Regions from separate parts of the Pseudoclavibacter sp. VKM Ac-2888 genome, predicted to be linked through region 2. Evidence: predicted binding sites of a transcription regulator. Region 2 holds the regulator's gene; each other region holds the start of a gene.
What was found. Region 2 encodes HrcA, which represses chaperone genes, less so after heat shock. Its sites were predicted from a motif close to TTNGCACTCGNNNNNNNCGAGTGCNAA; they were not measured.
Positions count from the first base shown of each region.

Region 1 (10,251 bases), 1.9 Mb from region 2:
TGCGCCGAGAGCAGCCACGCGAACGCGAGCACTGCGATGGCGACGATCGCGAGCTTCGCGATGAGGGCGGCCCCGGGCTCGACGGGCAGGTCGAGCTTCTTGCGGCGTGCGCGGGTGCGGAGCTGGCTTCCGATGACGGCTGCGACGACGACAAGCGCGATGAGCATCGTGACGACGTCGTGTCCGCCGAGCATCGTGCCCATCGACTGCGGCAGCGAGCCCTTGCCGATGGCGACGAACTCGTCCGGCAGCGCGTTGATCGTTCCACCCGTGAGGAGCACGAGAGTGAGACCTCGGAAGAGCAGCATGCCCGCTAGCGTCACGATGAACGCCGGTATGCCCACGTAGGCGATCCAGAATCCCTGCCAGATGCCGATCACCGCCCCGGCCGCGAGGCCGATGAGCACCGCCGCGAACCACGGCAGCCCCCATTGGGTGATGGCGATGGCCGTGATGGCACCCACGACGGCGACGACCGAGCCGACCGACAGGTCGATGTGGCCAGCGATGATGACGATGATCATGCCGACCGCGAGGATCAGCACGTACGCGTTCTGCTGGATGAGGTTGTTGATGTTCGCGGGCAGCAGGAGCTTCCCGCCGGTGAGGATCTGGAACAGGATGATGATGACGGCGAGTGCGCCGAGGATCCCGTACTGGCGGACGTCGACCGACATCCTCACTTTCCGGGTGCCTGCTTCGTTCGCGGCCTCGGTGTTCGTGGTGGTCACGACTCGTCCTTTCCAGCGGTCATGTACTGCATGAGCAGTTCCTGTGTTGCGTTCTCCTTGGAGACCTCACCCGTGAGGCGTCCTTCGGAGATCGTGTAGATGCGGTCGGCGAGGCCGAGCAGCTCGGGGAGCTCGGAGGAGATCACGACGACCGCCCTGCCCTGCTCGACGAGCTTGTTGATGAGCCCGTAGATCTCGTACTTCGCGCCGACATCGATGCCGCGGGTGGGCTCGTCGAGGAACAGCACGTCAGGGTCTGTCTGCAGCCACTTGCTGAGCACGACCTTCTGCTGATTGCCGCCGGAGAGCTTGCCCGTGGGCGTCGCGACGCTCGCCGTCTTGATGTTCATGGACTTGCGGTAGCCCTCGGCGACGCCGTTCTCCTTGATGCCGTCGACGATGCCCCAACGGGCGACCTTCTTCGCGGCGGCCGCGGAGATGTTGGCCTGAATGTCGCCGATGAGGTTGAGGCCAAGGTGCTTTCGATCCTCGGTGGTGTACGCCAGGCCGTTCTTGATGGACTCGTTGATCGTCTTCGTGGAGATCAGCTGACCCGACTTGTACACCTCCCCGGAGATGTTCGTGCCGTAGCTGCGGCCGAAGATGCTCATGGCGAGCTCCGTGCGGCCTGCGCCCATGAGGCCGGCAAAGCCGATGATCTCGCCGGCGCGCACGTGGAACGACACGTCGTCGACGACCTTGCGACTCGGGTCGGCCGGGTGGTGCACCGTCCAGTTCTCGACGCGCAGCTTCTCCTCCCCGATGACCGCCTCGCGGGGCGGGAACATAGAGGAGAGCTCGCGGCCGACCATGGCGCGGATGATCCGACCCTCGGTCGCATCCGGCTCGGTCATGTCGATCGAGTCGATCGTCGCCCCGTCGCGGATGATCGTGACGCGGTCTGCGATGCGCCGGATCTCCTTGAGCTTGTGGGAGATGATGATCGACGTGATGCCCTGCTCGCGCAGCTGCTCGATGAGGCCGAGCAGGTGCGCGGAGTCTTCGTCGTTGAGGGCAGCGGTCGGCTCATCGAGGATGAGCAGCTTCACGTCCTTCGACAGCGCCTTGGCGATCTCCACGAGCTGCTGCTTGCCGACGCCGATCTCGCGGATGACGGTTGCGGGGTTCTCGTTGAGGCCGACCCGCTTGAGCAGCTCCGCCGCACGGCGGTTGGTCTCGTCCCAGTCGATGACGCCGAAGCGCTGGATCTCGTTGCCGAGGAAGATGTTCTCCGCGATCGACAGGTAGGGACTGAGGGCGAGCTCCTGGTGGATGATGACGATGCCGTCTTGCTCGCTGTCGTTGATGGTCTTGTACCGCACCTCGCGGCCATCGAACTCGATGGTCCCCTCGAAGGTGCCGTGGGGGTAGACGCCGCTCAGGACCTTCATGAGCGTCGACTTGCCCGCGCCGTTCTCGCCGCAGATGCCGTGCACCTCGCCGCGACGGACTTCGATGTCGACGCCCGCGAGGGCTCGCACACCGCTGAATTCCTTCACGATGTTCGACATCTTCAGGATTGTGTCGTCTTGCACCATTGCTCCGTCTCACTTTCCGAGCGTCACCGCTCGGCACTGCTGCGCCTCGAGGGCGCGAGCTGCAACAGAAGCGCGCTCGGGCTGGTGTGGGGGCACAGCCAGCCCGAGCGCGTTCAGTGTGGTGTCGGTGACTCGTTAGAGTCCGACGTCCGATGCCTGGAGGAAGCCACTGTCGATGAGCTTCTCCTGCACGGTGTCCTTCGTGACGACCTCGGGGTCGAGGAGGTACGAGGGGACGACCTTGACGCCGTTGTCGTAGCTCTCGGTGTCGTTGACGTCGACCTCGGTGCCCGCCTTGAGCGACTCGACCATGGCGAAGACCTGGTCGCCGAGGAGGCGGGTGTCCTTCCAGACCGTCATCGACTGCTTGTCGGCGAGGATGTTCGTGACCGATGCCTTGTCAGCGTCCTGCCCCGTGAGGATGGGCCACTCGGAGCCGGGCGTGTAGCCGGCGGAGACGAGCGCCTCCGCGATGCCCTGGGCGAGGCTGTCGTTCGGCGAGAGGACGACGTCGACCTTCTTGTCGGCGTAGTTCGAGGCGAGACGGGTCTCCATCTCGTCCTGAGCGCCGGCGCTCTCCCAGCCCTGGATGCCGACCGAGGCCCAGTCGTCGTTCGATGCCGGCGACTTGCCGGAGCCGACGACGAGCTTGCCTTCGTCGATGTACGGCTTGAGGACGTCCCAGGCTCCGGAGAAGAAGAACTTGGCGTTGTTGTCGTCCGGGCTGCCGGCGAAGGGCTCGAGGTAGAACGGGCCGGGCTGGTTCTCGAGGTCCAGGCTGTCGACGATGTACTCGCCCTGGAGCTTGCCCACCGCGTAGTTGTCGAACGTCGCGTAGTAGTCGACGTTCTCCGTGTCGTTGATGAGGCGGTCGTAGGCGATGATCGTGACGCCTTCGTCAGCCGCATCCTGCAGCACCGGTGCGAGCACCGAGCCGTCGATGGCGGCGACGACGAGCACGTCGACTCCGGATGCGATCTGGTTCTGGATCTGCGAGATCTGCGTGTCCGGGTCGTTCTCGGCGTACTGCAGGTCGGTCGTGAAGCCGGCCTCGTCGAGCTTGCTCTGGAGCTGCGCTCCGTCGTTGATCCAGCGCTCGAGCTCGCGGGTGGGCATCGAGATGCCAACGCTCTCGACCTCGACTGCTGCTCCTGCTTCGCCGGTTGCTGCTGGGTCTGCTGGCGCGTCGCATGCGGTGAGACCGAGTGCGAGGCCTCCAACGACTGCGAGACCGAGCAACTTCTTCGTTGCTGACATGACGGTCATTTCCTCTCTGAAATGTGTTGCCCTAAGTTGTCGCGCCAAACATATACCCACTTGGGTCAGGTTGTGCAACCCCGTGTCAGATTCGTGACAAAACTGGCCCCAGGCGCCATCCGAACCCCGTCTCATCCGGAACTCGTGGTGGAAGTGACACAACGAAGTGCTATATGTTGCTCTCTGGAACTTATCAACGACGATACCTAGAACGGACTCCCATGTCTCTGACTCCCACCCCCGCAGACAAGTTCTCATTCGGTCTGTGGACCGTCGGCTACAACGGGACCGACCCGTTCGGCGGCCCGACGCGCGCCGACCTCGACGTCGTGCACGTCGTCGAGAAGCTCGCAGAAGCCGGCGCTTACGGCCTCACCTTCCACGACGACGACCTCTTCCCGTTCGGCTCGAGTGACGAGGTCCGCGACTCGCAGATCTCCCGCCTCCGTGGCGCACTGGATGCGACCGGGCTCGTGGTTCCCATGGTCACGACGAACCTCTTCTCCGCTCCCGTGTTCAAGGACGGCGGCTTCACCTCCAACGACCGCGACGTGCGCCGCTTCGCGCTGCGCAAGGTCCTCCGCAACCTCGACCTCGCCGCGTCGCTCGGCGCCGAGACGTTCGTCATGTGGGGCGGCCGCGAGGGTGCGGAGTACGACTCCGCGAAGGACATCCGCCAGGCCCTCGAGCGCTACCGCGAGGCCGTCAACCTCCTCGGCGACTACGTCACCGACAAGGGCTACAACATCCGCTTCGCGATCGAGCCGAAGCCGAACGAGCCCCGCGGCGACATCCTGCTCCCCACGGTCGGCCACGCACTCGCCTTCATCGAGACCCTCGAGCGCCCGGAGCTCGTCGGCGTGAACCCCGAGGTCGGGCACGAGCAGATGGCCGGCCTCAACTTCGCGGCAGGCATCGCGCAGGCCCTCTACCAGGGCAAGCTCTTCCACATCGACCTCAACGGCCAGCGCGGCATCAAGTACGACCAGGACCTCGTGTTCGGCCACGGCGACCTGCAGAACGCGTTCGCGCTCGTCGACCTGCTCGAGAACGGCGGCCCCAACGGCGGTCAGACCTACACGGGCCCCCGCCACTTCGACTACAAGCCCTCGCGCACCGAGGACGAGACGGGCGTCTGGGAGTCGGCGGCAGCGAACATGCGCACCTACCTTCTCCTCAAGGAGCGCGCGGCGGCCTTCCGCGCCGACCCCGAGGTGCAGGAGGCTCTCGCAGCTTCCCGCGTCGACGAGCTCTCCACGAACACGCTCGGCGAGGGCGAGACCTACGACGACTTCCTCGCCGACCGCTCCGCCTTCGAGGACTTCGACGCCGACGCGTACTTCAACGGCAAGGGCTTCGGCTTCGTGCGCCTGCAGCAGCTCGCGCTCGAGCACCTCATGGGCGCACGCGGCTAGCACACGCCCCAACGACCGACGGGCTCCCCCGTCCCCCCGCGCAGAGCTGCGGCGGATGCACTCACCACGCGCGTGCATCCGCCCCAGCTCTGTCGTGCATGCTCGACCAGCGCCTGAACCTCAACACCGCACTCGCCCTATAGAAAGCAGACCACCATGCTCGTCGCCGGCTTCGACTCGAGTACGCAGAGCTGCAAGCTCGTCATCCGCGATGCGGAGACGGGTGCGCTCGTCCGCCAGGGGCGCGCAGCTCACCTCCCCGGCACGGAGATCGACCCGGCGAACTGGTGGGCTGCCGTCCAGGGCGCGACCGAGGCCGCCGGCGGGCTCGACGATGTGGCGGCGATCTCCGTCGCCGGCCAGCAGCACGGCATGGTCGCCCTCGACGCCGACGGCCGCGTCGTCCGCGACGCCCTCCTCTGGAACGACACCCGCAGCGCAGGCGCAGCACGAGACCTCATCGCCGAGTTCGGCCAGGATGCGCTCGTCGAGCGCACGGGACTCGTGCCCGTCGCCTCGTTCACGATCACGAAGCTGCGCTGGCTGCGGGATGCGGAACCCGAGAACGCGGCGCGCGTCGCGGCCGTCGCCCTCCCCCACGACTGGCTCACGTGGCGCCTCCTCGGCTACGGCCCAGCAGGCGAGAGCCCCCTCGGCCCGGACCTGACGAAGCTCACGACCGACCGCTCCGACGCGTCGGGGACCGGCTACTGGTCGCCGTTCACGCTCGACTACGACCGCGAGCTGCTCATCGCGGCGCTCGGCCACGACGCCATCCTGCCCCGTGTGCTCGGACCGGACGAGGTCGCTGGGAAGACACCGGCCGGCGCACTCGTCGCCGCGGGCGCCGGCGACAACGCTGGTGCGGCGCTCGGTCTCAACGCGCGTCCGGGCGACGTCGTCGTCTCGATCGGCACCTCAGGCACCGTCTTCTCCGTCGCCGACCGACCGGTGGTCGACCCCCGCGGTGGGCTGGCCGGGTTCGCGGACGCGACGGGAGCGTTCCTTCCCCTGTCCGCGACGCTCAACGCCGCTCGCGTCATCGACACGACCGCCGAGGTCCTCGGCGTCGACCACGAGGAGTTCGGTCGGCTCGCCGCATCGGCACCCGTCGGCTCTGGTGGTCTCGCGTTCGTGCCGTACCTCGACGGCGAGCGCACCCCCGACCTGCCGGATGCGACCGCGTCGCTCCTCGGCATGACCCGCGGATCGTTCACCCGCGAGAACCTCGCCAGGGCCGCAGTCGAGGGCATGCTCGGCAGCCTCGCGCAGGCACTCGACGCCCACCGTGCGCTCGGCGTCGAGGCGAAGCGAGTCATGCTCATCGGCGGCGCCGCGCTGAGCGAGGGCGTCCGCGCCGTCGCGCCGACGCTCTTCGACGTGCCCGTCGAGATCCCGGCACCCGGTGAGTACGTCGCCGACGGTGCAGCCCGCCAGGCTGCCTGGGTGGCGACCGGGACACGTCCGGACTGGCCCGTCGAGACCATCGCTCGCCTCGAGCCCGCCCCCGACGCGGCACTCCGCACCCGCTACGCTGCGGCCGCGAAGCTCGCCCGCGAGACCGAAGAGGCAGGAACGGGACTCCACGCCGCCTGACGCGAACGAAGGCGCGAGCGCGAGTCGAGGACGAGCGCAGACCCACAGACCTACCGACGCAGTGAGGGGCAGCGCCCGTCGGCGCTGCCCCTCACTGCGTCACAGAGGTCACATCACGAAGCGGTGATCACCGGGCCGCTCAGGCCTGGATGGTCTCGACCTTCGTGCCGCTCTCGACCTCGATCTTGCGCGGCTTCGCGCGCTCGCTGACCGGCACGGTCACGGTCAGCACGCCGTGCTCGTAGCTCGCCGCGATGCGCTCGGTGTCGAGCCCCTGGCCGAGCGTGAACTGGCGGAGGTAGCTGCCGCCGTTGCGCTCACGGACGAGCCACTTGGCGCCCTCGGCGTTGACCGTGCTGCGCTCGGCGCGGATCGTCAGCTGCTGGCCGTCGAGGTCGACGTCGATCGAGCTCGGGTCGATGCCGGGCAGGTCGGCGGTGAGGATGTAGTGGTCGGCCTCGCGGTAGAGGTCGATGGGCATCGAACGCGGGCTGTTCGGTGCTCCCTGGAAAAGTCGTTCCATCTCCTGGAACGGATCGAAGACGCGTGCCATGTCGTTTTCCCTTCCTTGTACGCACGCTCGTCAGCGCGAGACGGTGCGGTGAACTTGAGTCGACTGGTGTCAACTTCCTTGAGCAGAAAATTAGCACTCTGCCCCATCGAGTGCCAGAAAGTTTGCTGAAAACCCCGTCAGCCGTGGGCGAACGCCTCTCGAAAAGGTCAGCGCACGTCGACGCCGGGCGCAGAGCTCAGTGGGAGCGGTGGTCTTGCACGGTCAAACGGGGGCCGTGCTTCGGGCGCGGGTTGCCCGCGAGCTTGATGAGCCGCACGACCCGCTCGCGGTGTCCGCGCCACGGCTCGAGCAGCTCCCGCATGCCGTCGTCGTCGACGTCGCAGCCCGCGAGCGCCCACCCGACCATGTTGGGGATGTGGTAATCGCTGAAGCTCGGGGCATCAGGGTCGCCATGCGAGCGCTGCACGGTCTCGTTGGCCGTCCACACGCCGACCCCCACGATCGAGCGAAGACGACGGAGCGGCTCCTCCGACCCCGTCGGCAGGCCGCTCGTGCGCTCGAGTGCCGACGCGACCGTCGCCGAGCGGATCACCGTGCCGGACCGCGAGTAGTCGACGCCGGCCCGGTGCCAGTCCCAGCTCGGGATGCGCCGCCACTGCTCCGGCGTGAGCGGCAGGCGCAGGTGCCGCGGCACGAGACCGGCCGGCCCTGGCGCCGCGTCGGCGTGGTCGCGGTGCAGGATGTCCCAAGCGCGATGCGCCTCGAGGCCCGTGATCTTCTGCTCGATGATCGCCGCGCTCAGCGCCTCGAACACCGCGCCCGACTTCGGGAGCCGCAGCCCCTCGTTCCGTCGCCGCACATCCGCCAGCTCCGGCAGGGCGTCGAGACGGAGCTCGCTCCAGTCGTCGTCGCGGCCCAGCAGCGTGGGAGCCTCGTCGACCGCGATCTCAGCGGCCGCACCCCACGACACGACCCGCACCCCCTCCCGGGCCTGGCGGAACACCGTGGTCGCGCCTCCCGCCAGCGTGTGGGACGTGCGCCACACGTCCCGCGACACCGGATGCACCCAGCACGTCGGATCTCGCCTGCCCCGCATGAGGGGAGACAGGGTCTGCTGCACATCGACCGGTGACGCCGGCCGATAGAGCGACATGACCCGATCTGGCATGCGGCAAGGGTACGCAGACCCACGGACATTCGGCGTGAGCCCCTCACCTAAAATCGTCCTCATGGCTGTCCCCAAGATCGTGCTCTACTACGCCTTCGCGCCCCTCGCCGACCCGGAGGCGATCCGCCTCTGGCAGCGCGACCTCGCGGCGTCCCTGGGGCTGCGTGGGCGCATCCTGATCTCCAAGGACGGCATCAACGGCACCCTCGGCGGCGAGCTGAACGCGCTCAAGCGCTACGTGCGCACCACCCGGGAGTACGCGGCCTTCAAGGACGCCGACTACAAGTGGTCGGAGGGCACCGGCCTCGACGAGCAGGGACAGAGCCTCGACTTCCCACGCCTCAGCGTCAAGGTGCGCGACGAGATCGTCAGCTTCGGGGCGCCGGGCGAGCTCGAGGTCGACGAGCACGGCGTCAAGGGCGGCGGGACCCACCTCGCACCCGACGAGCTGCACGCACTCGTCGAATCGCGCGACGAGATCGTCTTCTTCGATGGCCGCAACGCGATCGAGGCGCAGATCGGCCGCTTCGAGGGCGCCATCGTTCCGGAGACCGGAACCACCCGCGACTTCATCGCCGAGCTCGAATCGGGCAAGTACGACGACCTCAAGTCGAAGCCCGTCGTCACCTACTGCACGGGTGGCGTGCGCTGCGAGGTCCTCTCAGCGCTCATGCTCAAGCGCGGCTTCAACGAGGTGTACCAGCTCGACGGCGGCATCGTCCGATACGCGGAGCAGTTCGGCAACGAGGGGCTCTGGAAGGGCTCCCTCGCGGTCTTCGACGCTCGCGAGCACCTCGAGTTCGGCCCCGACACCGACGTCCTCGGCCGCTGCCGCGAATGCGAGAGGCCCACGCACCGCACCCAGAACTGCAGCGACCCCTCCTGCAGGGAACGCTTCGTCGCCTGTGCGGACTGCGGCGAGCGCGCACTCCACTGTCCCGAGCACACGCCCGCGGGCCTCAGTGCCGCGGCGGGGGCACCATCCGGTCGGTGACACGCCGGAGACGAAAGACATCTTCACAAATCGGAGATCTTGGATGTGGCGGCACACTGTGCCGTGCTGAGGCACCACAATTGTGGTGACGTAGAACAAAATTGCGCGCTGAGGCTCCTGGCTGCGAGCAGAGCCTCTTCCGCACGGCTATCGTGTGTAGCGGCAGTGAAACATTGCCGATACAAACCATCCGTAGATTCGCAGAGTGGCGAATCCTCGCTTGCAGAAATAGCAGTTCCAGAATCTCGTTCAGTCGTCGTGCCCAGCCCGACTCGCACTGGAGGTACTCCGTGCCCCTTCTCCCCAGTCCGCTCACGCCAGCCGGTTCGCGCTCAGCGACCGCCCGGCGTTCCCGGCTCACCCGAACCCACCGAATGCTCGCAGCACTTGCGATGTCGCTCTTTGCGTTCCTCGGCGTCTTCGCGATGGCCGGCCCCGCGAACGCGGCAGCCGACCCCGTCGATGAGGAGTCGCCGTACTCGATCAGCGGCATCCTCAACTACGAGGGAGAACCCGTCGCGGGCGTCTCGCTCACCGTCGACGGCGACGGCTACTCCGAGACGGTGGAGTCGGGTGAAGACGGCCGCTGGCGCGTGCCCGTCCCAGGCCCAGGCAACTACACGGTCACGCTCGACACGGAGACCCTGCCAGACGGCATCGACCTGCGGAACGAGGACGGCGCCACCGCAGAGGTCACCGAGGACGAATGGTCGACGACCAACGTCGGACGCCTCTTCGCACTCGGAGAGGACACGAGGCAGAGCAGCAACTTCGGCTCGCAGCTCATCGAGCGCCTCGTCGCCGGCCTCAACTTCGGCCTCCTCATCGCGCTCGGCGCGATCGGCATCACCCTCATCTTCGGCACCACCGGGCTGAACAACTTCTCCCACGGCGAGCTCGTCACCTTCGGCGGACTCATGGCCTGGCTCTTCGCCGTCGTCATGGGGCTCAACATCTTCGTCGCCATCATCGTCGTCGTGATCCTCGGCGCCGCCTTCGGCTGGCTCCAGGATGCGACCCTCTGGAAGCCGCTCCGCA
Region 1 covers NZ_JADKSM010000001.1:2,841,853-2,852,103, reverse strand. Annotated here, with positions in the region: gene mmsB (multiple monosaccharide ABC transporter permease) at 1-677, opposite strand, end outside; gene mmsA (multiple monosaccharide ABC transporter ATP-binding protein) at 728-2,242, opposite strand; gene chvE (multiple monosaccharide ABC transporter substrate-binding protein) at 2,405-3,526, opposite strand; gene xylA (xylose isomerase) at 3,748-4,941, shown strand; gene ITJ61_RS13460 (xylulokinase) at 5,098-6,537, shown strand; gene ITJ61_RS13455 (Hsp20/alpha crystallin family protein) at 6,677-7,090, opposite strand; gene ITJ61_RS13450 (DNA-3-methyladenine glycosylase family protein) at 7,287-8,219, opposite strand; gene ITJ61_RS13445 (rhodanese-related sulfurtransferase) at 8,281-9,213, shown strand; gene ITJ61_RS13440 (branched-chain amino acid ABC transporter permease) at 9,606-10,251, shown strand, end outside.
Region 1: ITJ61_RS13455 (Hsp20/alpha crystallin family protein) is a predicted target of HrcA. The motif match lies at 7,181-7,207, and genes of this name have one in related genera.

Region 2 (10,251 bases):
GAGCGCCCGCTGGAGCAGCTGGCCCTGGTCATCGGTGGCCAGGGAATCACGCAGCTCGACCCGCGCAGGGAGGCATTCGGCCTCATGCATCGGATCTTCGGTGGTGGCATGTCGTCCCGCCTCTTCCAGGAGATCCGCGAGAAGCGCGGGCTCGCCTACTCCGTGTACTCGTTCGGCGGTAGCCACTCCGATGTGGGGGTGACGGGCATGTACGCGGGATGCGCTCCCGACAACGTGCTGGAGACGGTCAGGGTGCTGCGCCAGGAGGCGGAGAAGCTCGTCCAGGACGGGGTCACCGCGACGGAGCTGGCCGACGCGAAGAGCGCGAGTGCCGGCGGCTCCGCTCTCGCGATCGAGGACGCCGACACTCGCATGTCTCGCCTCGGGCGCGCGGAGATCCACACGGGTCGCTTCTACGACCTCGAGGCGGCGCTCTCGCGGGTCGAAGCCGTGTCGCTCGACGAGGTGCAGTCCGTCGCGGCCGACATGTTCAGTGGGGAGCTCGTTGCGTCTGCGGTCGGTAAGCTCTCCTCGGAAGCAAGGACCGAACTGGAGCGCCGCTGATGTCGCACTACCTCTACCTCGTCAGGCATGGCGAGCAGGAGAACGCCGAGCACGGAATCACCGACGGCCCGCTGTCGGAGCGTGGTCGGGCCCAGGCTCATCTGATCGGCCGCAGACTCGCGGGCGTCCCGCTCAGCGAGTCCTACACGTCGCCGCTGGATCGCGCTGTCGAGACGAGCGCGGTGATCGACCAGTACACGAGCGGTCCCGCCGCGCTCGAGTCGACGCTGCTGTTCGACTGCATCCCCACGGGGCAGGACGGTGCGCCGTCGACGTACGACAGCTTCTTCGGCGGCATCGGTGACGAGGTCGTCGACGCCGGCATGGCGCAGATGAACGACGCCTACGACACGTTCTTCAGCAAGAGCCGCGACGACCGCCACACCCTGCTCGTGACCCACAACTTCGTGATCGGCGAATTCGTGCGCCGGGTGCTCGACGCCCCAGACTGGCGCTGGCTCGGCCTCAACTCGGTGAACACCGGTCTCACGGTGGTCCGGGTGCGGACCAGGAAGCCGGCTGAGCTGCTGCTCTTCAACGACCTGTCGCACCTGACGCCGGAACTGCGCACGGGAGTCAGCACCTCGATCGCCGTCTGAGGTTGTCGGGCCTGCCGCCGGGAGCCTCCCGCGTCGTCTGCTCGGCCTGCCGATGGCCGTACGCTTGTGGGCATGGAAACAAAGGTCGCCGTGCTGGGCGCTTCTGGCCGCATGGGAACACTGATCACACGGATCCTCGAGACGACCGATGGGCTCCGCTTCCATGCGGGGCTGACGAGTTCTTCTTCACTCGATGAGATGCTCGGCGCCGACGTGCTCATCGACGTCTCGCGGCTCGAGGCGTCGGAGGCGGCGGTTCCCTTCGCCCTCGAGCATGGCATCGACGTCGTCGTCGGCACGAGCGGCTGGGACGAGCAGCGGATCGCCGGCGTCTCTGGCCTCGTGCCTCCGGAGCGTGCCGTCGTCTTCGTCCCGAACTTCTCTCTGGGCTCGGTGCTCGGCACCGCGCTTGCGAGCGTCGCGGGGCGCTTCTTCGAATCGATCGAGATCGTCGAAGCGCACCATGACAAGAAGGTGGATTCGCCGTCAGGGACTGCTGTACGGACCGCGGAGCGCATCGCGACCTCGAGGGAACGGCCACTCTCCGCTCCGAGCAGCGAGCAGGACGCTCGGGGGCAACTCGTCTCGGGCGTGCCCATCCACAGTCTGCGGTTGCGCGGAGTCGTGGCGGATCAGCAGGTGATCTTCGGGGGAGAGGGTGAAGTGCTGACGATTCGCCACGAGACGATCTCGCAGGAGGCCTACGTGCATGGCATCAAGCTCGCCATCACGCATGCGGTCGAGACGCGGGGCACGACAGTCGGGCTCGACGGCGTGCTCGGCCTCGACGGACTGTCGGGTCGCTCGTGAAGAGCAACCTGGCCACGAAGCTCGGCGTCGCCGCCGTGACCCTGCTCCTGCTGCTCTACATCGTCTTCGTCTCGGGAATGGCGGTCTCACTGTTCGCGGGCGATATCGTCGCCAAGGTGATGGGTGCCGCACTCATCGTGTTCCCGGTCCTCGCGGTCGTCTTCGTGGCCCGTGAGCTGCTCTTCGGGATGCAGACGGAACGACTGCTCGGACGTATGGCGGACGCCGGCGAGCTGCCGGAGGACGACCTGCCCAAGCGACCGAGCGGACGCGTCGTCCGTGAGGCGGCCGACGAGGACTTTCCGAGGTGGAAGTCCGAGGTCGAGGCCGCTCCTGAAGACTGGAGGACGTGGATGCGCCTCGGTCTTGCGTACTCGGCCTCGGGGGACCGAAAGCGAGCCAGGGCTTCTCTGCGCGAGGGCATCCGCCTCGAGAAGGCCGCTCGCGCCAGGGCGTGAGCGGCCCGGCTCGAAGGGTCAGACCCCGGCGCCAGGCTCTGGCTCGAACTCCGGCGACTTGAGGGCCAGCTCGACGGCCTGACCCGCGGTGCGATCCTTGAAGGTGAAGCCCGCGTCGAGCAGGCGCTTCGGGCGGATCTGCTGGTCGGCGAGGAACAGCTCACGGCCCGCCTTCTGGAGGGTGAGGTCGATGAGCGTCGATGGCGCCTTGAGCTTGTAGGGGCGCCCGAGCTCGTCGGCCAGCTGCTGCTGGATCTCGTCGGCGGTCGCGGGTGTGGGGCCGACCAGGTTGTAGGGCCCCTGCGCGTCGTCGGACTCGAGCAGGAAGCGGAGCGCGCGCACTTCGTCGCGCAGGCTCACCCACGGCCAGTGCTGCGTGCCGTCACCCAGCTGCGAGAGCAACCCGACGCTTGCCAGGGTCTTCAGGACGGTCAGGACACCGCCGCGCCCCAGGACGAGACCGGTGCGGGCGAGGACGACCCTGGTGCCCTCCGGGGCTGTCTGAGCCGCGCGCTCCCAGCGGTCGACGACACGCGGGAGGAACTCGTCGGTCTCGGGCAGTGCCGAGTCCTCGTCGAGTACCTGCCCCGGCCGGTCGCCGTACGCGCCCGACGCGGAACCGTTGATGAGGAGCGCCGGGGGCGTGGAGGAGGCCGCCATAGCACCGGTGATCGTGAGCGTCGCGTTGACGCGGGAGCGAAGGATCTCCTTCTTCACGTTGTAGGTCCACGGCAGCTTGCTGAGCGGTGACCCGGAGAGGTTCACGACTGCATCCACGCCGTCGAGGACCCTCGCGTCCAGAGTTCGCTGGGCGGGGTTCCACCGGAACTCGCTGGCGTCCTTCGGGTCGCGCCTGACGAGCCGCGTGACGCGGTGGCCGTGCGCGTGCAGTTCCTCGATGAGACGGTGGCCGATCATTCCGGATGCGCCGGAGACGAGAACGTGCTTTGGGGAGGTCGCCTGAGTGCTCATGACCTCGAAGGTAGTCGTGTCAGTTGGGCGCGAGCGCAACGCGGGGCCGTGCTCGGCTGATCGCGCGCCTGAATGCGCCTAGGCTGTGCGGGTGCATCACGTGAACCTCGCCCCGAACACGGCCCAGCCGAACGGCCATCTTGGCGCCTAGCGCGCTGCCGCTCGGCGAGCCGGTGCCGCCGAGCGGAGAGCTCCCCGGCCAGGCACTGGTCGGCGCCGAGTCACGAGACTTCGGCGTCTACATCCACGTGCCCTTCTGCCGCGTGCGATGCGGCTACTGCGACTTCAACACCTACACGGCGGAGGAACTCGGAGGGGTCTCGCGTTCCAGCTATGCCGGCGAGGTGGAGAAGGAGATGGTGATCGCCGAGCGGGTGCTGAGCGGTGCCCCTCGCGAGGTATCCACCGTCTTCTTCGGTGGCGGAACGCCGACTCTCCTGCCCGTCAGCGACCTTGCGGCGATGCTCGAGGGAGTGCGCAGTCGCTGGGGCCTCGCCCCAGACGCGGAGGTCACCGTCGAGGCGAACCCCGACTCGGTCGGCGAGCGTGAGCTCGCCGAGCTCCGGGCTGCTGGAGTGACCCGAGTCAGCTTCGGGATGCAGTCCGCCGTCCCGCACGTCCTCAGCGTCCTCGAGCGCACCCACGATCCGGCACGCATCCCTATCGTGGTCGCCGCAGCGAAGCGAGTCGGGCTCGAGCCGAGCCTCGACCTGATCTACGGCACTCCCGGCGAGTCCATCGACGACTGGCGCCGATCGCTCGACATGGCGCTGGCGCAGGAGCCGCTGCACGTGAGCGCGTATGCGCTCATCATCGAGGAGGGCACGAAGCTGGCCAGGCAGATCCGCCGCGGCGAGGTGCCCGCTGTGGACGACGACCTGCAGGCCGACATGTACGAGCTCGCAGAGGAGCGACTCTCAGCGGCCGGGTTCGAGTGGTACGAGGTCAGCAACTGGTCGCTCGACGGCAAGCACGCGTCTCGCCACAACCTCTCCTACTGGCGAGATGCGGACTGGTGGGGATTCGGGCCAGGCGCGCACAGCCACGTGGGTGGTGTGCGCTGGTGGAACGCCAAGCATCCGAGCGCCTACGCATCGAGGCTTGCTGAGGGCATCACCCCGGCCATGGGGCGCGAAGTGCTCGACGAGGAGACGAAGCGCTTCGAGCGGATCATGCTCGGCTCGCGTCTGCGGGAGGGCCTCGCGATCTCCGAGCTGGACGACTCCAGCGTCGTCGCCGAGCTCATCGCCGAGTCGCTCGTCGACGGGAGGGCCGCGCTGAAGGGCAGGCTCGTCCCGACGCTCCGGGGGCGGCTCATGGCAGACGCGATCGTGCGCCGAATCGCCGCCTGAGCCGGCTCAGCTCACGAACCGGAAGGTGACCGGGTACCGGTAGGGGAGACCCTTGTTCGCCTGGACCGCACCGAGAATGGCGTAGACGACGACGGCAACCCAGAGCAGCGGGTAGAGGAGCGGGACGATCAGCGCCAGTGGGCCGCCGATCAGCGAGAGCAGCGAGATGACGCCGATGCCGAGGTACACGATCGCAACGGTGATGCCGAAGTTGAGCGCCTCGCGGCCCTCGCTGTCGGCGAGAGGCCCTCTCCGCCGTGTGACGAGCCAGAGGATGAGCGGCCCGACTGCCGGGGCGACGATGTTGAGCAGGTGATCGAAGGTTCCGACGAGGCGGTCGCCGTCTCGGGTCAGGGGCGGTTCTGTCCCATTCTGCGGGCCCGACTGCTGGTACTGCCCGCCCTGCGGGTGCCCGTAGGGAGCCTGCTGTCCGTACGGGACCTGCTGACCGTGGGGAGCCTGCTGCCCGTACGGTGGCTCCTGCCCGTAGGGTCCCGGCCGGTCGTATGGCGGCTGCCGAGGCTGATCCTGGTGTCCTGGCGGCGGGGTCGGTGCGTTCTGATCTGACACGGGGTTCCTCTCGTCGGTTTCGCCCACGCTACTGCGCGTGCCCTCCGAGGGCCTGGCATCCTGCTGGTGGCGCGAGCGGAAAGCGGTAGGATTGGCAGTCTCAGGTTCGGAGTGCCAGTCCGACTCGCAGCAGCTCGTCGAGGGAGGAGCATCGTGGTTTCAGACAGAAGCATGCAGGTGCTCCGCGTCATCGTCACCGACTACGTCACGAGTCGTGAGCCGGTGGGCTCCAAGTCGATCGCAGACCGTCACGATTTCGGCGTCTCCGCGGCCACCATCCGCAACGACATGGCACAGCTCGAAGACGCCGAGCTCATCGTGGCCCCGCACACGTCCTCCGGGCGCATCCCGACCGACAAGGGCTACCGACTCTTCGTCGACCGGCTCGCCGAGTTCAGGCCGCTCTCCGGGGCGCAGCGTCGGGCGATCGAGACGTTCATCGAGGGCAGCGACGACGTCGACGAGGTGCTCGGACGGTCGGTGCGACTGCTGGCGCAGCTCACCAACTCCGTCGCGATCGCACAGTACCCCTCGCTCGCGAACGCCGCCATCCAGCACGTCGAGTTCGTCCTGCTGTCGAGCATGCGCGTCCTCACGGTCCTCATCACCGACTCGGGCCGCGTCGAGCAGCGCATCGGGCATCTGCGTGCCGAGGTGAGCGTCGAGCAGCTGCATGTGCTCCGGGACCGGCTGGCCGGCCGCCTCGTCGGGAAGACGGTCGCGCGCGCTTCCACGGAGCTCAGGGATGTCAGCGGCATCATGGGGGAGCGAGACGCGGAGCTCTTCGCTCCCGTCATCGCCAACCTGCTCGAGCTCGTCCTGGCGCACCGCCAGGAGCGCCTCGTCATGGCGGGCACCGCGAACCTCGCCCGGACCGAACGTGACTTCCCCTCGAGCATCCTGCCCGTCCTCGAGGCCATCGAGGAGCAGGTGGTCCTCCTGCGGCTGCTCGACGAGCTCCACTCCAGCCCCGAGGCCTACTCGGTCAGCATCGGCCAGGAGAACGTCGACCTGGGCCTCGGCGAGACGGCTATCTTGACGAGCGGCTACCGCAGCTCCGGGAGCGACGCGCGTCTCGGCGTCGTCGGGCCGACGAGAATGGACTACCCGAGGAATATCCAGGCCGTTCGAGTGGTTGCGAGTTACCTGTCACGGGTGCTCGACGAGCAGCACTCGGACGACTGACCCACACCGCCAGATCACTCGGCGGATGCACCCGGCGCCTGACAACGCAGGCGTGACACACACAGATGCAAAGAAGGAGTCGCCACTCTTGGCAGACCACTACGACGTGCTCGGCGTGAGCCGTGAGGCGTCCCAGGACGAGATCAAGAAGGCCTACCGCAAGCTGGCACGCCAGCTGCACCCGGACGTCAACCCGTCCGAAGATGCCGCGGAGCGCTTCAAGTCCGTCACGCACGCCTACGACACGCTCATCGACCCCGAGCGGCGCCGGCAGTACGACCAGGGCGGCCCAGATGGGCAGTCCTTCGGTGGCTTCGGCGACATCTTCGAGACCTTCTTCGGCCAGCAGGGCTCCCGCGGACCCCGCTCGCGCGCGGAACGCGGCCAGGACGCGCTCGTGCGCGTCGAACTCGACCTCGACGAGGTCATGTTCGGCACGCACCGGGACCTCGAGGTCACGACGGCGATCGCCTGCGAGAACTGCCAGGGCACCTGCTGCGCGCCAGGGACCTCGCCAACGACGTGCTCGGCATGCGGTGGGGCCGGGTCCGTGCAGCGACAGGTGCGCTCCATCCTCGGCATGGTCGTCACGAACCAGCCGTGCGCGCAGTGCCGCGGCTACGGCACGGTCATCGAGCACCCGTGCGACACGTGCCACGGCCAGGGGCGCGTCCGATCGAACGTGAGCATCCCGGTCGACATCCCGTCCGGTGTGGACTCCGGGCTGCGCATCCACCTTCCCGGTCGGGGCGAAGCCGGACCAGCAGGGGGAGCGAACGGTGACCTCTACCTCGAGATCCGCGTGCGCCCGCACGAGGTCTTCTCGCGAGACGGCGATGACCTCCAGTGCGTCGTCGAGGTGTCGATGGCCGACGCGATCCTGGGTACCTCGACCACGGTCGGTGCGCTCGACGGCGACGTCGACCTGCAGATCCCCGCGGGCGTGCAGTCGGGTGAGGTGCTGACCGTTCGAGGTCGGGGCATCACGCGGCTTCGCTCGACGCATCGCGGCGACCTCGACATCGCCGTCCAGGTCGTGACCCCGGCGAAGCTCGACGGCAGGTCGCGCAAGCTGATCGAGGAGTTCGCTGCCCGTCATCGCCACGAGGCCCCTCGCCTCGCGCGGGAGAAGCAGGGGATGTTCTCGAAGCTCCGCGACCGTTTCGGTCGCTGACGTGGCGTGGCTCTACCTCGTTGAGGACCTCGACGAGGCGCTGCGCGTCGGCGGCGTCGTCGAGGTGCGCGGCGCGGAAGCCAAGCACATGGCGGTCGCGCGGATGCGAGTGGGCGAACGTGTGCAGCTCGGCGACGGGCGCGGATTCGTCGTCGACGGCGAGCTCGCTCTGACTGAGCGCGACCGCGCACTCGTCACGGTCCTCGCCGCGCGGCGAGTGGCGCAGTCGGTTCCGCGTGTCACGGTTGTCCAGGCACTCGCGAAGGGCGGGCGAGACGACCTCGCCGTGCAGGTCGCGACGGAGCTCGGAGCCGCGGCGTTCGTGCCGTGGCAGGCGAAGCGCAGCGTGAGCCGCTGGGACCAGAAGGCCGAGAAGGGCCGTGAGCGGTGGGCATCCATCGCCAGGGAGGCCAGCAAGCAGAGCCTCGCCGCGTGGGTCCCGGATGTGGCCCCGCTGCACTCGACGGGTGAGGTCGCAACGCTCGCCGGTCACGCGCCGATGCTGGTCCTCGACCCGCTCGGCGACACCTCGTTGCGCCAGGCCCTCGTCGAGCAGGTCCCGGCAGGCGCTTCCGGGCTGACGCTCGTCGTCGGGCCAGAGGGCGGCATCGACGAGAGCGAATTCGAGGCCTTCGAGGCTGCCGGCGCCAGGCGCGTGCACCTCGGCGCTGGCGTTCTTCGAACCTCGAGTGCGGCTCCCGCCGCGATCGCGGCGATCCTGGCGCTGAGCGGCACGTGGGACTCTCGGTCCCGCGCGAGTGCCGAGTCGTAGGCTGGTCTCATGTCGAGTTCAGAGCCGTCCATCTTCACGCGCATCATCAACCGCGAGATCCCAGCCGACATCGTGTTCGAGTCCGAGCGGATCATCGCCTTCAAGGACATCAGCCCGAAGGCGCCCGTGCACCTTCTTGTGGTGCCCAAGACCCAGGAGTACGCGAACGTCGCCCAGCTCGCGGCAGGCGACCCGGCACTGCTCGCCGAGGTCATCGCGGTCGCCCAGGGGCTCGCCGATCAGCACACCGACAGCGAATTCCGGCTCATCTTCAACTCGGGGGCGGCAGCAGGTCAGACCGTCTTCCACGTACACGCCCACGTCCTCGGCGGAGGACTCTCGGAAGGATCCCTTGCCTAGTCAAGACAGTTCACCGTCCCAAGGTCCCGGGGAGCCCGGCACCTGGACTGATTTCGTGGAGCAGACCACCACGGTCGAAGGCGTCGCCATGGTGCGGCTCCTCGGGCCCGGCGACCGGCTGCTCAAGTCCGTCGAGCGCGAGCACCCCCGCGTGCGCGTGCTCGCGCGCGGGAACGAGATCACCTTCAGCGGCGAGCGAGACGACGTCGTCGCAGCCGAGGCGCTCCTGCGCGAGATCATTGAGATGGCGCGCAGCGGCGTCGACCTCGAGCCAGCTCAGGTCGAGCGCTCCCAGCGGCTCATCGACCGTGGCGAGGAGACCCCAACGGACGTGCTCGGCCAGTCCATCGTGCAGTCCCGTGGCAAGGTCATCCGCCCGAAGACACTCGGCCAGAAGCAGTACGTGGATGCGATCGACGACAACACGATCGTCTTCGGCATCGGGCCCGCCGGAACGGGCAAGACCTACCTCGCGATGGCGAAGGCCGTGCAGGCCCTGCAGCGCAAGGAGGTCACGCGGATCATCCTGACTCGCCCGGCCGTCGAAGCCGGCGAGCGCCTCGGCTACCTGCCAGGGACCCTCAACGACAAGATCGACCCGTACCTGCGGCCGCTCTTCGACGCGCTCAACGAGATGCTCGACCCGGAGGTCGTGGTCAAGCTCATGGCGAGCGGGACGATCGAGGTCGCGCCGCTCGCCTACATGCGCGGGCGCACGCTCAACGACGCCTTCGTGGTGCTCGACGAGGCGCAGAACACGACGCCGGAGCAGATGAAGATGTTCCTGACGAGGCTCGGGTTCGGATCGAAGATGGTCGTCACGGGGGACATCACCCAGCTCGACCTGCCCATGGGGGCCTCGGGACTGAAGCTCGTGACCCACGTGCTCGGCGGCATCGACGAGGTGCACTTCTCGCACCTCACGAGCGACGACGTCGTCAGGCACACCCTCGTGGCCCGCATCGTCGACGCCTACACCGAGTACGACCAGAAGAAGCAGGCGGACGATCACCGACGCCAGGACAGGAACGCAAGCCGATGAGCATCGAGGTCAACAACGAGGCCAGCTACGAGGTCGACGAAGGCGCCCTGCAGCGCGTCGCCGCGTACGCGCTCGACCAGCTGCACGTGCACGCCGAGTCGGAGCTCGCGATCGTGCTCGTCGAGGTCGGCCCCATGGAGGAGCTGCACGTGCAGTGGATGGGTGAACCCGGCCCCACCGACGTGCTCAGCTTCCCGATGGACGAGCTTCGGCCAGGCAACGTCGATCGGCAGACGCCTCCTGGACTGCTCGGAGACATCGTGCTCTGCCCGCAGGTCGCGACCGACCAGGCGAAGGCCGCCGGGCACAGCATGATGGACGAGCTCCTGCTGCTCACGACCCACGGAGTCCTGCACCTGCTGGGCTTCGACCATGCCGAGCCCGAGGAGGAGA
Region 2 covers NZ_JADKSM010000001.1:988,836-999,086, reverse strand. Annotated here, with positions in the region: gene ITJ61_RS04825 (M16 family metallopeptidase) at 1-564, shown strand, start outside; gene ITJ61_RS04820 (histidine phosphatase family protein) at 564-1,163, shown strand; gene dapB (4-hydroxy-tetrahydrodipicolinate reductase) at 1,236-1,973, shown strand; gene ITJ61_RS04810 (hypothetical protein) at 1,970-2,431, shown strand; gene ITJ61_RS04805 (TIGR01777 family oxidoreductase) at 2,450-3,403, opposite strand; gene hemW (radical SAM family heme chaperone HemW) at 3,544-4,755, shown strand; gene ITJ61_RS20210 (DUF4870 domain-containing protein) at 4,762-5,325, opposite strand; gene hrcA (heat-inducible transcriptional repressor HrcA) at 5,479-6,510, shown strand; gene dnaJ (molecular chaperone DnaJ) at 6,599-7,684, shown strand; gene ITJ61_RS04780 (16S rRNA (uracil(1498)-N(3))-methyltransferase) at 7,686-8,456, shown strand; gene ITJ61_RS04775 (HIT domain-containing protein) at 8,466-8,816, shown strand; gene ITJ61_RS04770 (PhoH family protein) at 8,905-9,858, shown strand; gene ybeY (rRNA maturation RNase YbeY) at 9,855-10,251, shown strand, end outside.

Region 3 (10,251 bases), 620 kb from region 2:
GTACGAGCAGGGGCTGCTCGTTGCGAGCAGCTCAGAGCTGCACCGGCCTAATGCCGTCCCCGCTGCCGACCACCGCTTCGATACGAGGACCATCTCGGCCGCTCACCTCGCGCTCGCCTGGCTCGACCGCGAGGTGCAGGGGCTCGAAGCCGAGGCCAATACGATTCTGTACCTGCGGGGTGCCGACGCGGTGCCGTCCAACGGCCCGAAGCGGGTGACCGGCTGATGCGCGCCGTGCTGCGCGATGCCTCGCACGAGGACATCCCCTCGATGGTGCGTCTCGACGAGGCCGCCTTCCCGCTCGACCCGTGGTCGCCCTCGATGCTCGCTGGCGAGGTCAAGAGCGAGCACACGCGATACGTGGTCGTCGAGGACGCCGCGAGCGGCGAGATCCTGGCGGCTGCTGGCGTCATGGCTCTCCAGGGTGGTGGTGAGGCTGATGTGCAGACCATCGCCGTCGATGAGCGGCTGCGGCGCGGCGGATGGGCCACCCGGATGCTGGCCGAGCTCTTCGCGTGGGCCGAAGGGCGAGGCGCGAAGCAGGTGTTCCTCGAGGTGCGCGAGAACGGCGAGGCGGCTCGTGCCCTCTATTCGCGGCTCGGCTTCGAGGAGATCGGGCGCCGACCCAAGTACTACCCGAGAGAGGGCGTGGATGCGATCGTGATGCGCGGACAGCTGCCGGGCGTGCGGACGTCCGCCGAGGCTCGTGTCGCGGCCGGTGCTCGCAGAGAGCCGCTTGTGCTCGGCATCGAATCGTCGTGTGACGAGACGGGTGTCGGCATCGTCCGGGGTCGGGTGCTGCTCGCCAACGAGGTCGCCTCCTCGATGGACGAGCACGCCATCTTCGGTGGCGTCGTTCCCGAGATCGCCGCACGTGCCCACGCCGACGCGATCGTGCCGACCATCTCGGCGGCGCTCGAGACGGCCGGAGTCTCGCTCGAGGACCTCGACGCGATCGCCGTCACCCAGGGACCTGGCCTCGCTGGTGCGCTCATGGTCGGAACGGCTGCGGCGAAGGCCCTGCACGTCGCCACCGGCATCCCGCTCTACACCGTGAACCATCTCGTGGGTCACGTCGCCGCTGACGTCCTGCGCGACGACGTGGGTCAGCTCAAGCTGCCAGCGGTGGCGCTGCTCGTCTCGGGTGGGCACACGTCCCTCCTGCACGTTCGCGACCTCGTCGACGACGTGGAGCAGCTCGGCGAGACGATCGACGATGCGGCTGGAGAGGCGTTCGACAAGGTGGCGCGACTGCTGCGCCTGCCCTACCCGGGGGGACCCGAGATCGACAAGGCCGCTGCCGGAGGGGATCCGAAGGCGATCCGGTTCCCGCGCGGGCTCACCAAGCCGAAGGACCTCGAGCGGCACCGCTACGACTTCTCCTTCTCGGGGCTCAAGACCGCCGTGGCCCGCTGGGTCGAGGCGAAGGAGGACGCGGGGGAGCCGGTGCCGGTCGCCGATGTCGCGGCGAGCTTCCGCGAGGCCGTCGCCGACGTGCTGACGGCGAAGGCGGTGGCGGCCTGCACTGCCCTCGGCGTCCCCCGCCTCGTGCTCGGCGGGGGAGTGGCCGCGAACGCGCGCGTGCGTGAGCTCGCGGAGGAGCGGTGCGCTGCCGCCGGCATCGAGTTGCGCATCCCCCCGCTTCGGCTCTGCACCGACAACGGGGCGATGATCGCAGCCGTCGGCGCGATGCTCGTCGCTGCCGGCAAGCCTCCGTCCCCGCTCGACTTCGCGGCGGACTCGACGCTTCCGGTGGCCACGCAGCCTGCGCCGCAGGAGAGACCAGCTCTGGGGGAGCACCGATGACAGCACCCGATCAGCCGAAGCTGCCGCCGCGCAAGCCCGTGGAGCTTCCCCCGATCGACCGCACCCCGGTCGATGACACCAGCAACGCCGCCTACTCGGCTCTCACCCCGCGCTCGCGGGGTCAGGAGAAGTCGGCTCCGGCCGTGGAGAGCTCTGCGCCCCGGTCCGAGGAGCGCCGGAGTCCGGAGAATGACCGGGACATCGACCCGGCCGTCGCGCACGTGCAGGAGACCGCGATGGCTCCTGCGTCCGCTCGCGCCGCGACGGCACCGGCGCCTCCTGCGCTCGGGCTCAGTCGCCTCGCGGTCATCGTCTCCGTGCTGCTCTCGCTTGCCGCGGCGGTCCTGGCCCTCGCGCTCTCCGCATCCGTGACCCCCTCGCCGCTCTGGCCCCTGTACCTCGGGGCGAGTCTCGGCGCGGTCGCACTCCTGCTCGCGGTGCTGGGGCGGCGCCACCGCGGTTGGGTGCTCGCGCTCGTGCTCGCTGTGGCGGCGGTCGCGGGCTGTATTGGCTTCGCCTTCGTCGTCGCCTGAGTCCGCGCTCCAGCAACCGCCGTGCCCCGCGAGGTTGGAAGTCATCCTGCGGGATGACGAGGCCGAGGCCATGGGGATGACGTGCCGTTGAGCAGGTCGCCGTAACGTTGGAGCATCTCATCACCTCTCGAAAGGAGCGGACATGACCTGGTCGACACCAGATGGCCCCGTCGAGCGGATACCGGCCCCGAACGTCGCCGCGCAGCCCGTCGGCGAGCCGTGGGAAGCGCGAGGCGACACCCCCGGGGCCGGCAACGGGAACGGCTCCGGTCACGACTCGGGCTACCGGCAGGATCCGGGCTACGGGCAGGGTTTCGGCTACGGCCAGGATTCGGGCTACGGCCAGGACGCCGGCTACGGCCACACCGCGCCGAGCGACAGCTGGGGCCCTGGCGGCAACGCGGCGCAGGCGGCCCCCTCGCAGCACCTCGCCTATCCGGTGACGCCCTACGTCCAGGCGCCGTACACGGCACCTCGACCGGCCGGTGCCGGGACGCTGACCTTGAGCGTCGTGGCCCTGTGTCTGAGCGGAGGGTCGTTCTTCGTCTCGCTGATCCCCATCCTCCAGTTCGTCTGGTGGATGGTCGGGATCGCTGGCATCGTGTGCGGCTTCATCGCGCTGCGTCGCGAGCCGCGCGGACGGGCGCTCGCCATCACCGCCATCGTGCTCGGCTTCATCTCGGTCTTCGGGCTCCTGCTCCTGCTTGTCCTCGCCCTCCTCTTCTTCGGGGGAATCGGACTGCTCGGAGGCCTCAGCTCTTACTGAGCGTGGTCTTTCCTGAACCTTGTGTGACGGTTCCCAGTCAAACCCTGGGAACCTAGGACATGGGCGTGCGCCACTGAAGGCGTCGCCGCTTGCTCCACGCACGTGAACACCAGCCTCAACCGCCGCGAAATCGGCTGAACCGGAAGGAGCTCCGCAATGAGCGACAGCAACGCAACCCCAGGTGACAAGCCACGGCTCCCGGAGGACGACAGCACACCTCCCCAGTACGAGGCACCGGCCGCCTACACGCCGCCTGCTGAGTCGGTCGACTACTCCGCCCCGGCAGCCACCGGCACCGACTACACGCCGCCCTCCGTCTCGGGCACCGACGCTTCGACCCCGGCCGCGCCGTACTCCGACTCCTCCGCACCCTCAGCGTCGGGCAGCGGGTACACGCCGTCGGCCGCGCCTGGCTCTGGCTCCGACTACTCGGCGCCTTCGGCATCCGGCACCGACTACTCAGCTCCCTCGTCATCCGGCAGTGGCTCCACGCCGCCCGCAGCATCCGGTTCGGTGAGCTACACGCCGCCGAGCGAGCCAGCCGCGGCACCGGGCGCAGCTCCCTACGGTCAGGCTCCATCCGCGAGCCAGGCTCCCGCCGGCGCAGCTCCGGCATACGGCGCTCCGCAGTCGCAGGGGCAGCCGCAGGGCTATGGGGCGCCGCAGGGATACGCGACGCCCGGTTACCCGGCGCAGTCCGCTGCTCCCAAGCGCACGCTCAGCATCGTCGCGCTTTCCCTCGGCGGTGCGGGTATCCTGCTCACCTTCGTCACGGCGTTCCTCGGGCTTCCCCTCGGTATCGCAGGTCTGGTCTGCGCCATCATGGCCAAGTCGCGGGAGCCGCAGGCCGGCCCGCTGCGCGTCTGGGGCCTCTGGGTCTCGATCGCAGCCATCGTGCTGTCGGTGATCGTGGCGATCATCGGCATCGTCGTCGCCGCCATGTTCATCGGCGACATGTCGTCCTACGGATACTGACCACCCGCTGCAAGAACTGGCAGGAGTGCGGGTGGATGCATCCGCCCGCACTCTAAGCTTGTTCAGCACCTGCAGCCTTGTCGACGACTGAGAAGGACACCATGTCTGACCCGAACGGCCCCCAGTACCCGCAGCAGCCCCACCAGAACGGCCAGTCGCAGACCGGCCAGCCCCCTTTCGGCGCGCAGCAGCCCGGCCAGGGCCAGTACGGCCAGGGGTCGTACGGGCAGTCTCAGCCGCAGTACGGGCAGCAGAACGATCAGCAGTACGGCCAGCAGCAGCCCGGGTATGGCCCGGCTGACGGCGGTTACGGCCAGCAGCAGCCTGGGTACTCTGGCTATGGCGCTCAGCAGCCGTCCGGTCAGCAGCAGGCTCCGGCGCAGCAGGGCTATGGCCAGCCGCAGCAGAACCAGTACGGGCAGCCGCAGTACGGCGCCCCGCAACAGGATCAGTTCGGGCAGCCCCAGTACGGCGCCTCGCAGCAGGGGCAGTTCGGGCAGCCGCAGCACGGTGCTCCGCAGCAGGGGCAGTTCGGGCAGCAGCCCGGCCAGCAGTTCGGCGTGCAGGGATACGGCCAGCAGCCGAAGGCTCCTGCGCCGGTGCTCGGGATCATCGGCGTGGCGCTCGGCGCGCTCTCGCTGCTCCTCCTCCTGCTTCCCGGGTGGGCGTACATCGTGGCCCTGGTGCTCGGTCTCGGCGCCGTCGGGCTCGGAATCGCCGGGCTTCGCGCCCCGAAGGGCCTCGGACGCACCCTTGCCGTCGTGGGCCTCGTGGCGGGTGGCCTCGCGGTCCTGCTCGCCATCGTGACGCTGGTCGTGGTGCTGGTCGTCTAGGCACGAGACGCGCCGACGGCTCGGCTGGCCTCAGCTGAGCCGATCGGCGAGGATGGCGACGCGCTTGTCGCCGATCCTCGTGAGGATGAGCACCGCGGACGCGTCTCCCTTGAGCGAGAGCTTCCGCCTGAACTCCGCAGGGTCGATGTCGACCCCCCGTTTCTTGATCTCGAGCACGCCGATGCCTCGCTTCCGCAGCTCGCCCTTGAGCGACGATGCATGCAGGGGCAGCACCTCTCGGACCGAGAACGCGCTCGCGAACGGCGTCGGCGTGAAGTGCTCGCCGGTCATCCACGCGATGCTCTCTGAGATCATCGACGCTTCGAGCGACCGTGCGAGGTCGCCGATGAGGCGGGCGCGGATGATCGCCGCGTCCGGCTCGTAGAGCACGGCGCCCAGCGCAGCGACGTCCGCGTCCCGGACGTCCTCGCCGGTCGTCAGCTCGGCGGTGCCATGCCTGCTGATCACGAGAGCCGAGCGGCGGATGCCCGCCCTCGCCGTGCCGTGCATCCATACCGTCGCCTCGACGAGGTCGCCGTTGGAGGACACCCACTGCGTCTCCGCGTCCTCCGGGAGGTACGCGTGGTCGATCCCCGGTCCCAGCTTGATGCCCGTCGGGCGCTCGCGGCCTGCGGCGAAGACGAAGTCGAGGGATGGGCTCCAATCCGCCGGATCGAAGTGGCGTGCCGTGCTCCCGCCGTTTGTTGTCCTGCGGGCCGGGTCGAACCAGAGCGCATCGAAGGCATCCAGGTCCACCTCCTCGGCGCGCTCGTGCCTGACCTGCGCGTTCGGAAACGGGGCCAGGTTGTGGGCCGCGATAGCAGCCGTGACCTCGTCGACGTCGAACGCGGTGACCTCGAGGCCGAGCGATGCGAAAGCCATGGAGTCCGCGCCGATCCCGCAGCCGAGGTCGGCCACGCTCACGGCGCCGGCCTGCCTGAACCGGTTCGCGTGGTGCGCCGCGACTTGCAGACGCGTCGCCTGCTGCAGGCCAGCGTCGGTGAAGAGCATCCGCTCGGCGAACGGGCCGAACTTGGCGGATGCTCGCCGCCGGAGCTTCGCCTGCGTGACGACGGCGGCGACGACGTCCGCGGACCCTCCTGCCGCGCGCAGCCTCGTCACGAGGGCGAGCGCGTCTCCCGCCGACTCGACGGGCGGCGCGTCGTCGAGCAGGGTCATCGCCTCCGGTGTGAGGAGGGCCAGGAGTTCGTCGCGTTGCACCAGCACTACGCTACCGGCGTACGCCACGAGACGTCGCCGCGTTGCAGTCGTCGCCGCCTGGCCCCTACACTCTGAGTTAGCACTCTCATGGGGAGGGTGCTAATTCTGAACTTCCTATCGCTGAGAAAGAGGTCAACCGTGTCGGTGAACATTCAGCCGCTCGAGGATCGCATCGTCATCAAGCAGGTCGAAGCCGAGCAGACCACGGCTTCGGGTCTTGTGATTCCGGACACCGCCAAGGAGAAGCCCCAGGAGGGCGAAGTCGTCGCAGTCGGCCCCGGCCGCATCGATGACAACGGAAACCGCGTGCCGCTCGACCTCGTGGTCGGCGACAAGGTCATCTACTCCAAGTACGGCGGAACCGAGGTCAAGTACGGCGGCGAGGAGCTCCTTGTGCTCTCCGCTCGCGACATCCTCGCGAAGATCGTCTAGTCTCCTGACCTTCTGAGGCCGAGCCGGTTCGGGCGGTCTCATCTGCAGGAGCAGCATCGCGCATGGCGCCCACCCCTCGGGGTCGGGCGCCATTCGTGTTCCAGGGGCCCGACGTCGGGCGTACGATCTCGAGGTGACGGAATCTCCTCGGTCCGGCCTCTGGCTGGCGTTCAGCGCGTACGCGCTCTGGGGCTTCATGCCCCTCTACGTCGTGGCGACCGCTCCCACGACGCCCGTGGAGCTCATCGCGTGGCGCATCATCCTGAGCGTCGTGTTCTGCCTGCTCGGCGTGCTCGTCATGCGGGCCTGGCGTCCGTTCCGGGAGCTCATCTCGAAGAAGCGGGTCGTGCTCGGCCTCGGCATCGCCGGGGTCCTGGTGTCGGCGAACTGGCTGTTCTACGTGCAGGCGGTCGCGACAGGCCACACTCTCGACGCCGCGCTCGGCTACTTCCTCAACCCGATCGTGTCCGTCGCGCTCGGGCTGGTCTTCCTCCGCGAGAAGCTCAGGCCCCTGCAGTGGGTCGCCGTCGGGCTCTCTCTCCTCGCCGTGCTCGTGATCTCGCTCGGCTACGGCCGCATCCCGTGGCTCGGCCTGGGCGTCGCCATGACCTTCGGGCTGTATGGGCTCGTGAAGAAGCGGGTGGGGGTCCAGGCGGATGCGCTCTCCGGACTGGCGGTCGAGACGACGCTCATCATGCCCATCGGCGCGATCTGCCTGCTCTGGACGGTGCTCTTCGGGGGCGGCATCACCTTCGGCTCCGTGTCGGCGGTCAACACGGGCGTCCTGCTCTTCGCGGGCGTCGTCACGAGCGTGCCGCTTCTGCTGTTCGCGGCGGCCGCCAGGAGGCTGCGCCTCATCGAGCTCGGACTCATGCAGTACATCGCGCCGATCCTGCAGTTCGTGCTCGCCGTGGCGGTCTTCTCGGAGCCCATGCCGCTCGAGCGCTGGATCGGGTTCGCGATCGTCTGGGTCGCCCTCATCCTCTTCACGATCGACCTCGTGCGCACGGCTAGACTTGGCGCCAAGATTCCCTCGGTCGCGGACGAACTCGGTCCACCGACACGAGGCTGATGAGCTGAGGGTCCCGGGAATGCGTCCGGGGTCCTCGCTGTTCCATCACCACTGAGCTGTTTCCCGATGCACGAGGATGCCGCCGAACGGCGCATCCCAGATACCTCCTGGAGCGTAATGACCGAGTCGGACCCCTTTGGCTTCACCGGATTGACCTACGACGATGTGCTGCTGCTTCCCGGGCACACCGACGTCATCCCGTCTGAGGTCGACACGACGACACGGCTGACGCGCGGCATCACCCTGCGCGTCCCGCTCGTCTCGGCGGCGATGGACACGGTCACGGAGGCCCGCATGGCGATCGCCATGGCGCGCCAGGGTGGCATGGGCATCCTGCACCGCAACCTGTCGATCGACGACCAGGTCGAGATGGTCGATCGCGTGAAGCGCTCCGAGTCCGGCATGGTGACGAATCCGGTGACGACGACTCCCAACGCGACGGTCGCGGAGGTCGATGAGATCTGCGGGCAGTACCGCGTCTCCGGCCTGCCGGTCGTCGACGAGGAGACGGGCAAGCTCGTCGGCATCATCTCCAACCGGGACATGCGCTTCGTTCCCGAGTCGGAGAAGCGCACGACCCGCGTGCACGAGGTCATGACGGGCGAGGGCCTCGTGACCGGTCCCGTCGGGATCTCCGGTGACGACGCCTACAAGCTCCTCGGCAAGCACCGCATCGAGAAGCTGCCGCTCATCGACGACGAGGGCAAGCTCGCCGGCCTCATCACGGTGAAGGACTTCGACAAGAGCGACAAGTACCCGAACGCGACGAAGGACGACGCCGGGCGCCTGCGCGTGGGCGCGGCGATCGGCTTCTTCGGCGACGGCTGGGAGCGCGCGGAGCGCCTCGTGGCTGCCGGTGTCGACGTACTCGTCGTCGACACGGCGAACGGCCAGTCGGCCGGCGTGCTCGACATGATCCGCCGCCTCAAGAGCGACCCGGTCATGGGCCACGTGCAGGTCGTCGGCGGCAACGTCGCGACCCGCGAGGGCGCTCAGGCGCTCGTGGATGCGGGTGCCGACGCCGTCAAGGTCGGCGTCGGTCCTGGCTCCATCTGCACGACGCGCATCGTCGCGGGAGTCGGCGTCCCCCAGATCACGGCCGTCTACGAGGCGTCGCTCGCCGCGACCCCGGCTGGCGTGCCGGTCATCGCGGACGGCGGCCTGCAGTACTCGGGCGAGATCGCGAAGGCGCTCGTCGCCGGCGCATCCGCAGTCATGGTCGGATCGCTGCTCGCGGGCACCGACGAGTCGCCGGGCGACCTCATCTTCGTCAACGGCAAGCAGTTCAAGAGCTACCGCGGCATGGGATCTCTCGGCGCCCTGCAGTCGCGCGGCGAGCGCACCTCGTACTCGAAGGACCGCTACTTCCAGGCGGACGTGCCGAGCGATGACGAGCTCATCGCCGAGGGGATCGAGGGCAAGGTCGCGTACCGCGGCTCGATCCGCCAGTCGGTGTTCCAGCTCACAGGCGGCCTGCGCCAGTCGATGTTCTACGTCGGCGCTCGCACCGTCGCGGAGCTCAAGGAGAAGGGCCGCTTCGTGCGGATCACTCCGGCAGGGCTGAAGGAGTCCCACCCGCACGATGTGCAGATGGTCTCGGAAGCCCCCAACTACCGTCGCTAGCAGCCTGATCGGCGCGGCGGGTCGGGGTCTCCCCGCCGCCGCGCCGCAGCAGCGAGCACCGCGGAGGGCTAGGCTAGGCAGGTGACTGAGATCGAGATCGGCCGCGCAAAGCGAGCCCGCCGCGTGTACTCCTTCGACGATGTGGCCATCGTGCCATCGCGGCGAACCCGTGACCCGGAGGACGTGTCCATCACGTGGAAGATCGACGCATTCACGTTCGATATCCCGCTCATCGCAGCCCCTATGGACTCGGTGATGTCGCCCGAGACCGCGATCGGCTTCGGCAAGCTCGGCGGCCTCGGCGTGCTCGACCTCGAGGGCCTGTGGACTCGCTACGACGACCCGGCCCCGCTGCTCGCGCAGATCGCTGATCTGCCGGCGAAGCAGGCGACGGCCAAGCTGCAGGAGATCTACCGGGAGCCGGTCAAGGGCACGCTCATCAAGGAGCGCCTGCAGCAGATCCGCGAGGCCGGAGTGCCGGCCGCCGGCGCACTCTCCCCGCAGCGCACGCAGCAGTTCATGGACGATGTGCTCGAGGCAGGCACCGACCTGTTCGTCATCCGCGGCACGACCGTCTCCGCAGAGCACGTGTCTCGCAACCAGGAGCCGCTCAACCTCAAGCAGTTCATCTACGAGCTCGACGTTCCCGTCATCGTCGGCGGTGCGGCGACCTACACGGCAGCGCTGCACCTCATGCGCACCGGTGCCGCTGGAGTGCTCGTCGGCTTCGGCGGGGGAGCGGCCTCGACCACCCGTCGGGTGCTCGGCATCCACGCACCCATGGCGACGGCCATCGCCGACGTCGCTGGCGCGCGCCGCGACTACCTCGACGAGTCCGGCGGACGCTACGTGCACGTCATCGCCGACGGCGGCATCGGCACCTCCGGCGACCTCGTGAAGGCCATCGCATCAGGCGCGGACGCCGTCATGATCGGTGCCGCGCTCGCGCGTGCCACCGACGCTCCGGGTCGCGGCTGGCACTGGGGTGCC
Region 3 covers NZ_JADKSM010000001.1:1,606,505-1,616,755, reverse strand. Annotated here, with positions in the region: gene tsaB (tRNA (adenosine(37)-N6)-threonylcarbamoyltransferase complex dimerization subunit type 1 TsaB) at 1-226, shown strand, start outside; gene tsaD (tRNA (adenosine(37)-N6)-threonylcarbamoyltransferase complex transferase subunit TsaD) at 226-1,806, shown strand; gene ITJ61_RS07725 (hypothetical protein) at 1,803-2,339, shown strand; gene ITJ61_RS07720 (DUF4190 domain-containing protein) at 2,482-3,105, shown strand; gene ITJ61_RS07715 (DUF4190 domain-containing protein) at 3,262-4,080, shown strand; gene ITJ61_RS07710 (hypothetical protein) at 4,182-4,913, shown strand; gene ITJ61_RS07705 (THUMP-like domain-containing protein) at 4,944-6,134, opposite strand; gene groES (co-chaperone GroES) at 6,273-6,566, shown strand; gene rarD (EamA family transporter RarD) at 6,700-7,638, shown strand; gene guaB (IMP dehydrogenase) at 7,756-9,261, shown strand; gene ITJ61_RS07685 (GuaB3 family IMP dehydrogenase-related protein) at 9,343-10,251, shown strand, end outside.
Region 3: groES (co-chaperone GroES) is a predicted target of HrcA. The motif match lies at 6,211-6,237, and genes of this name have one in related genera.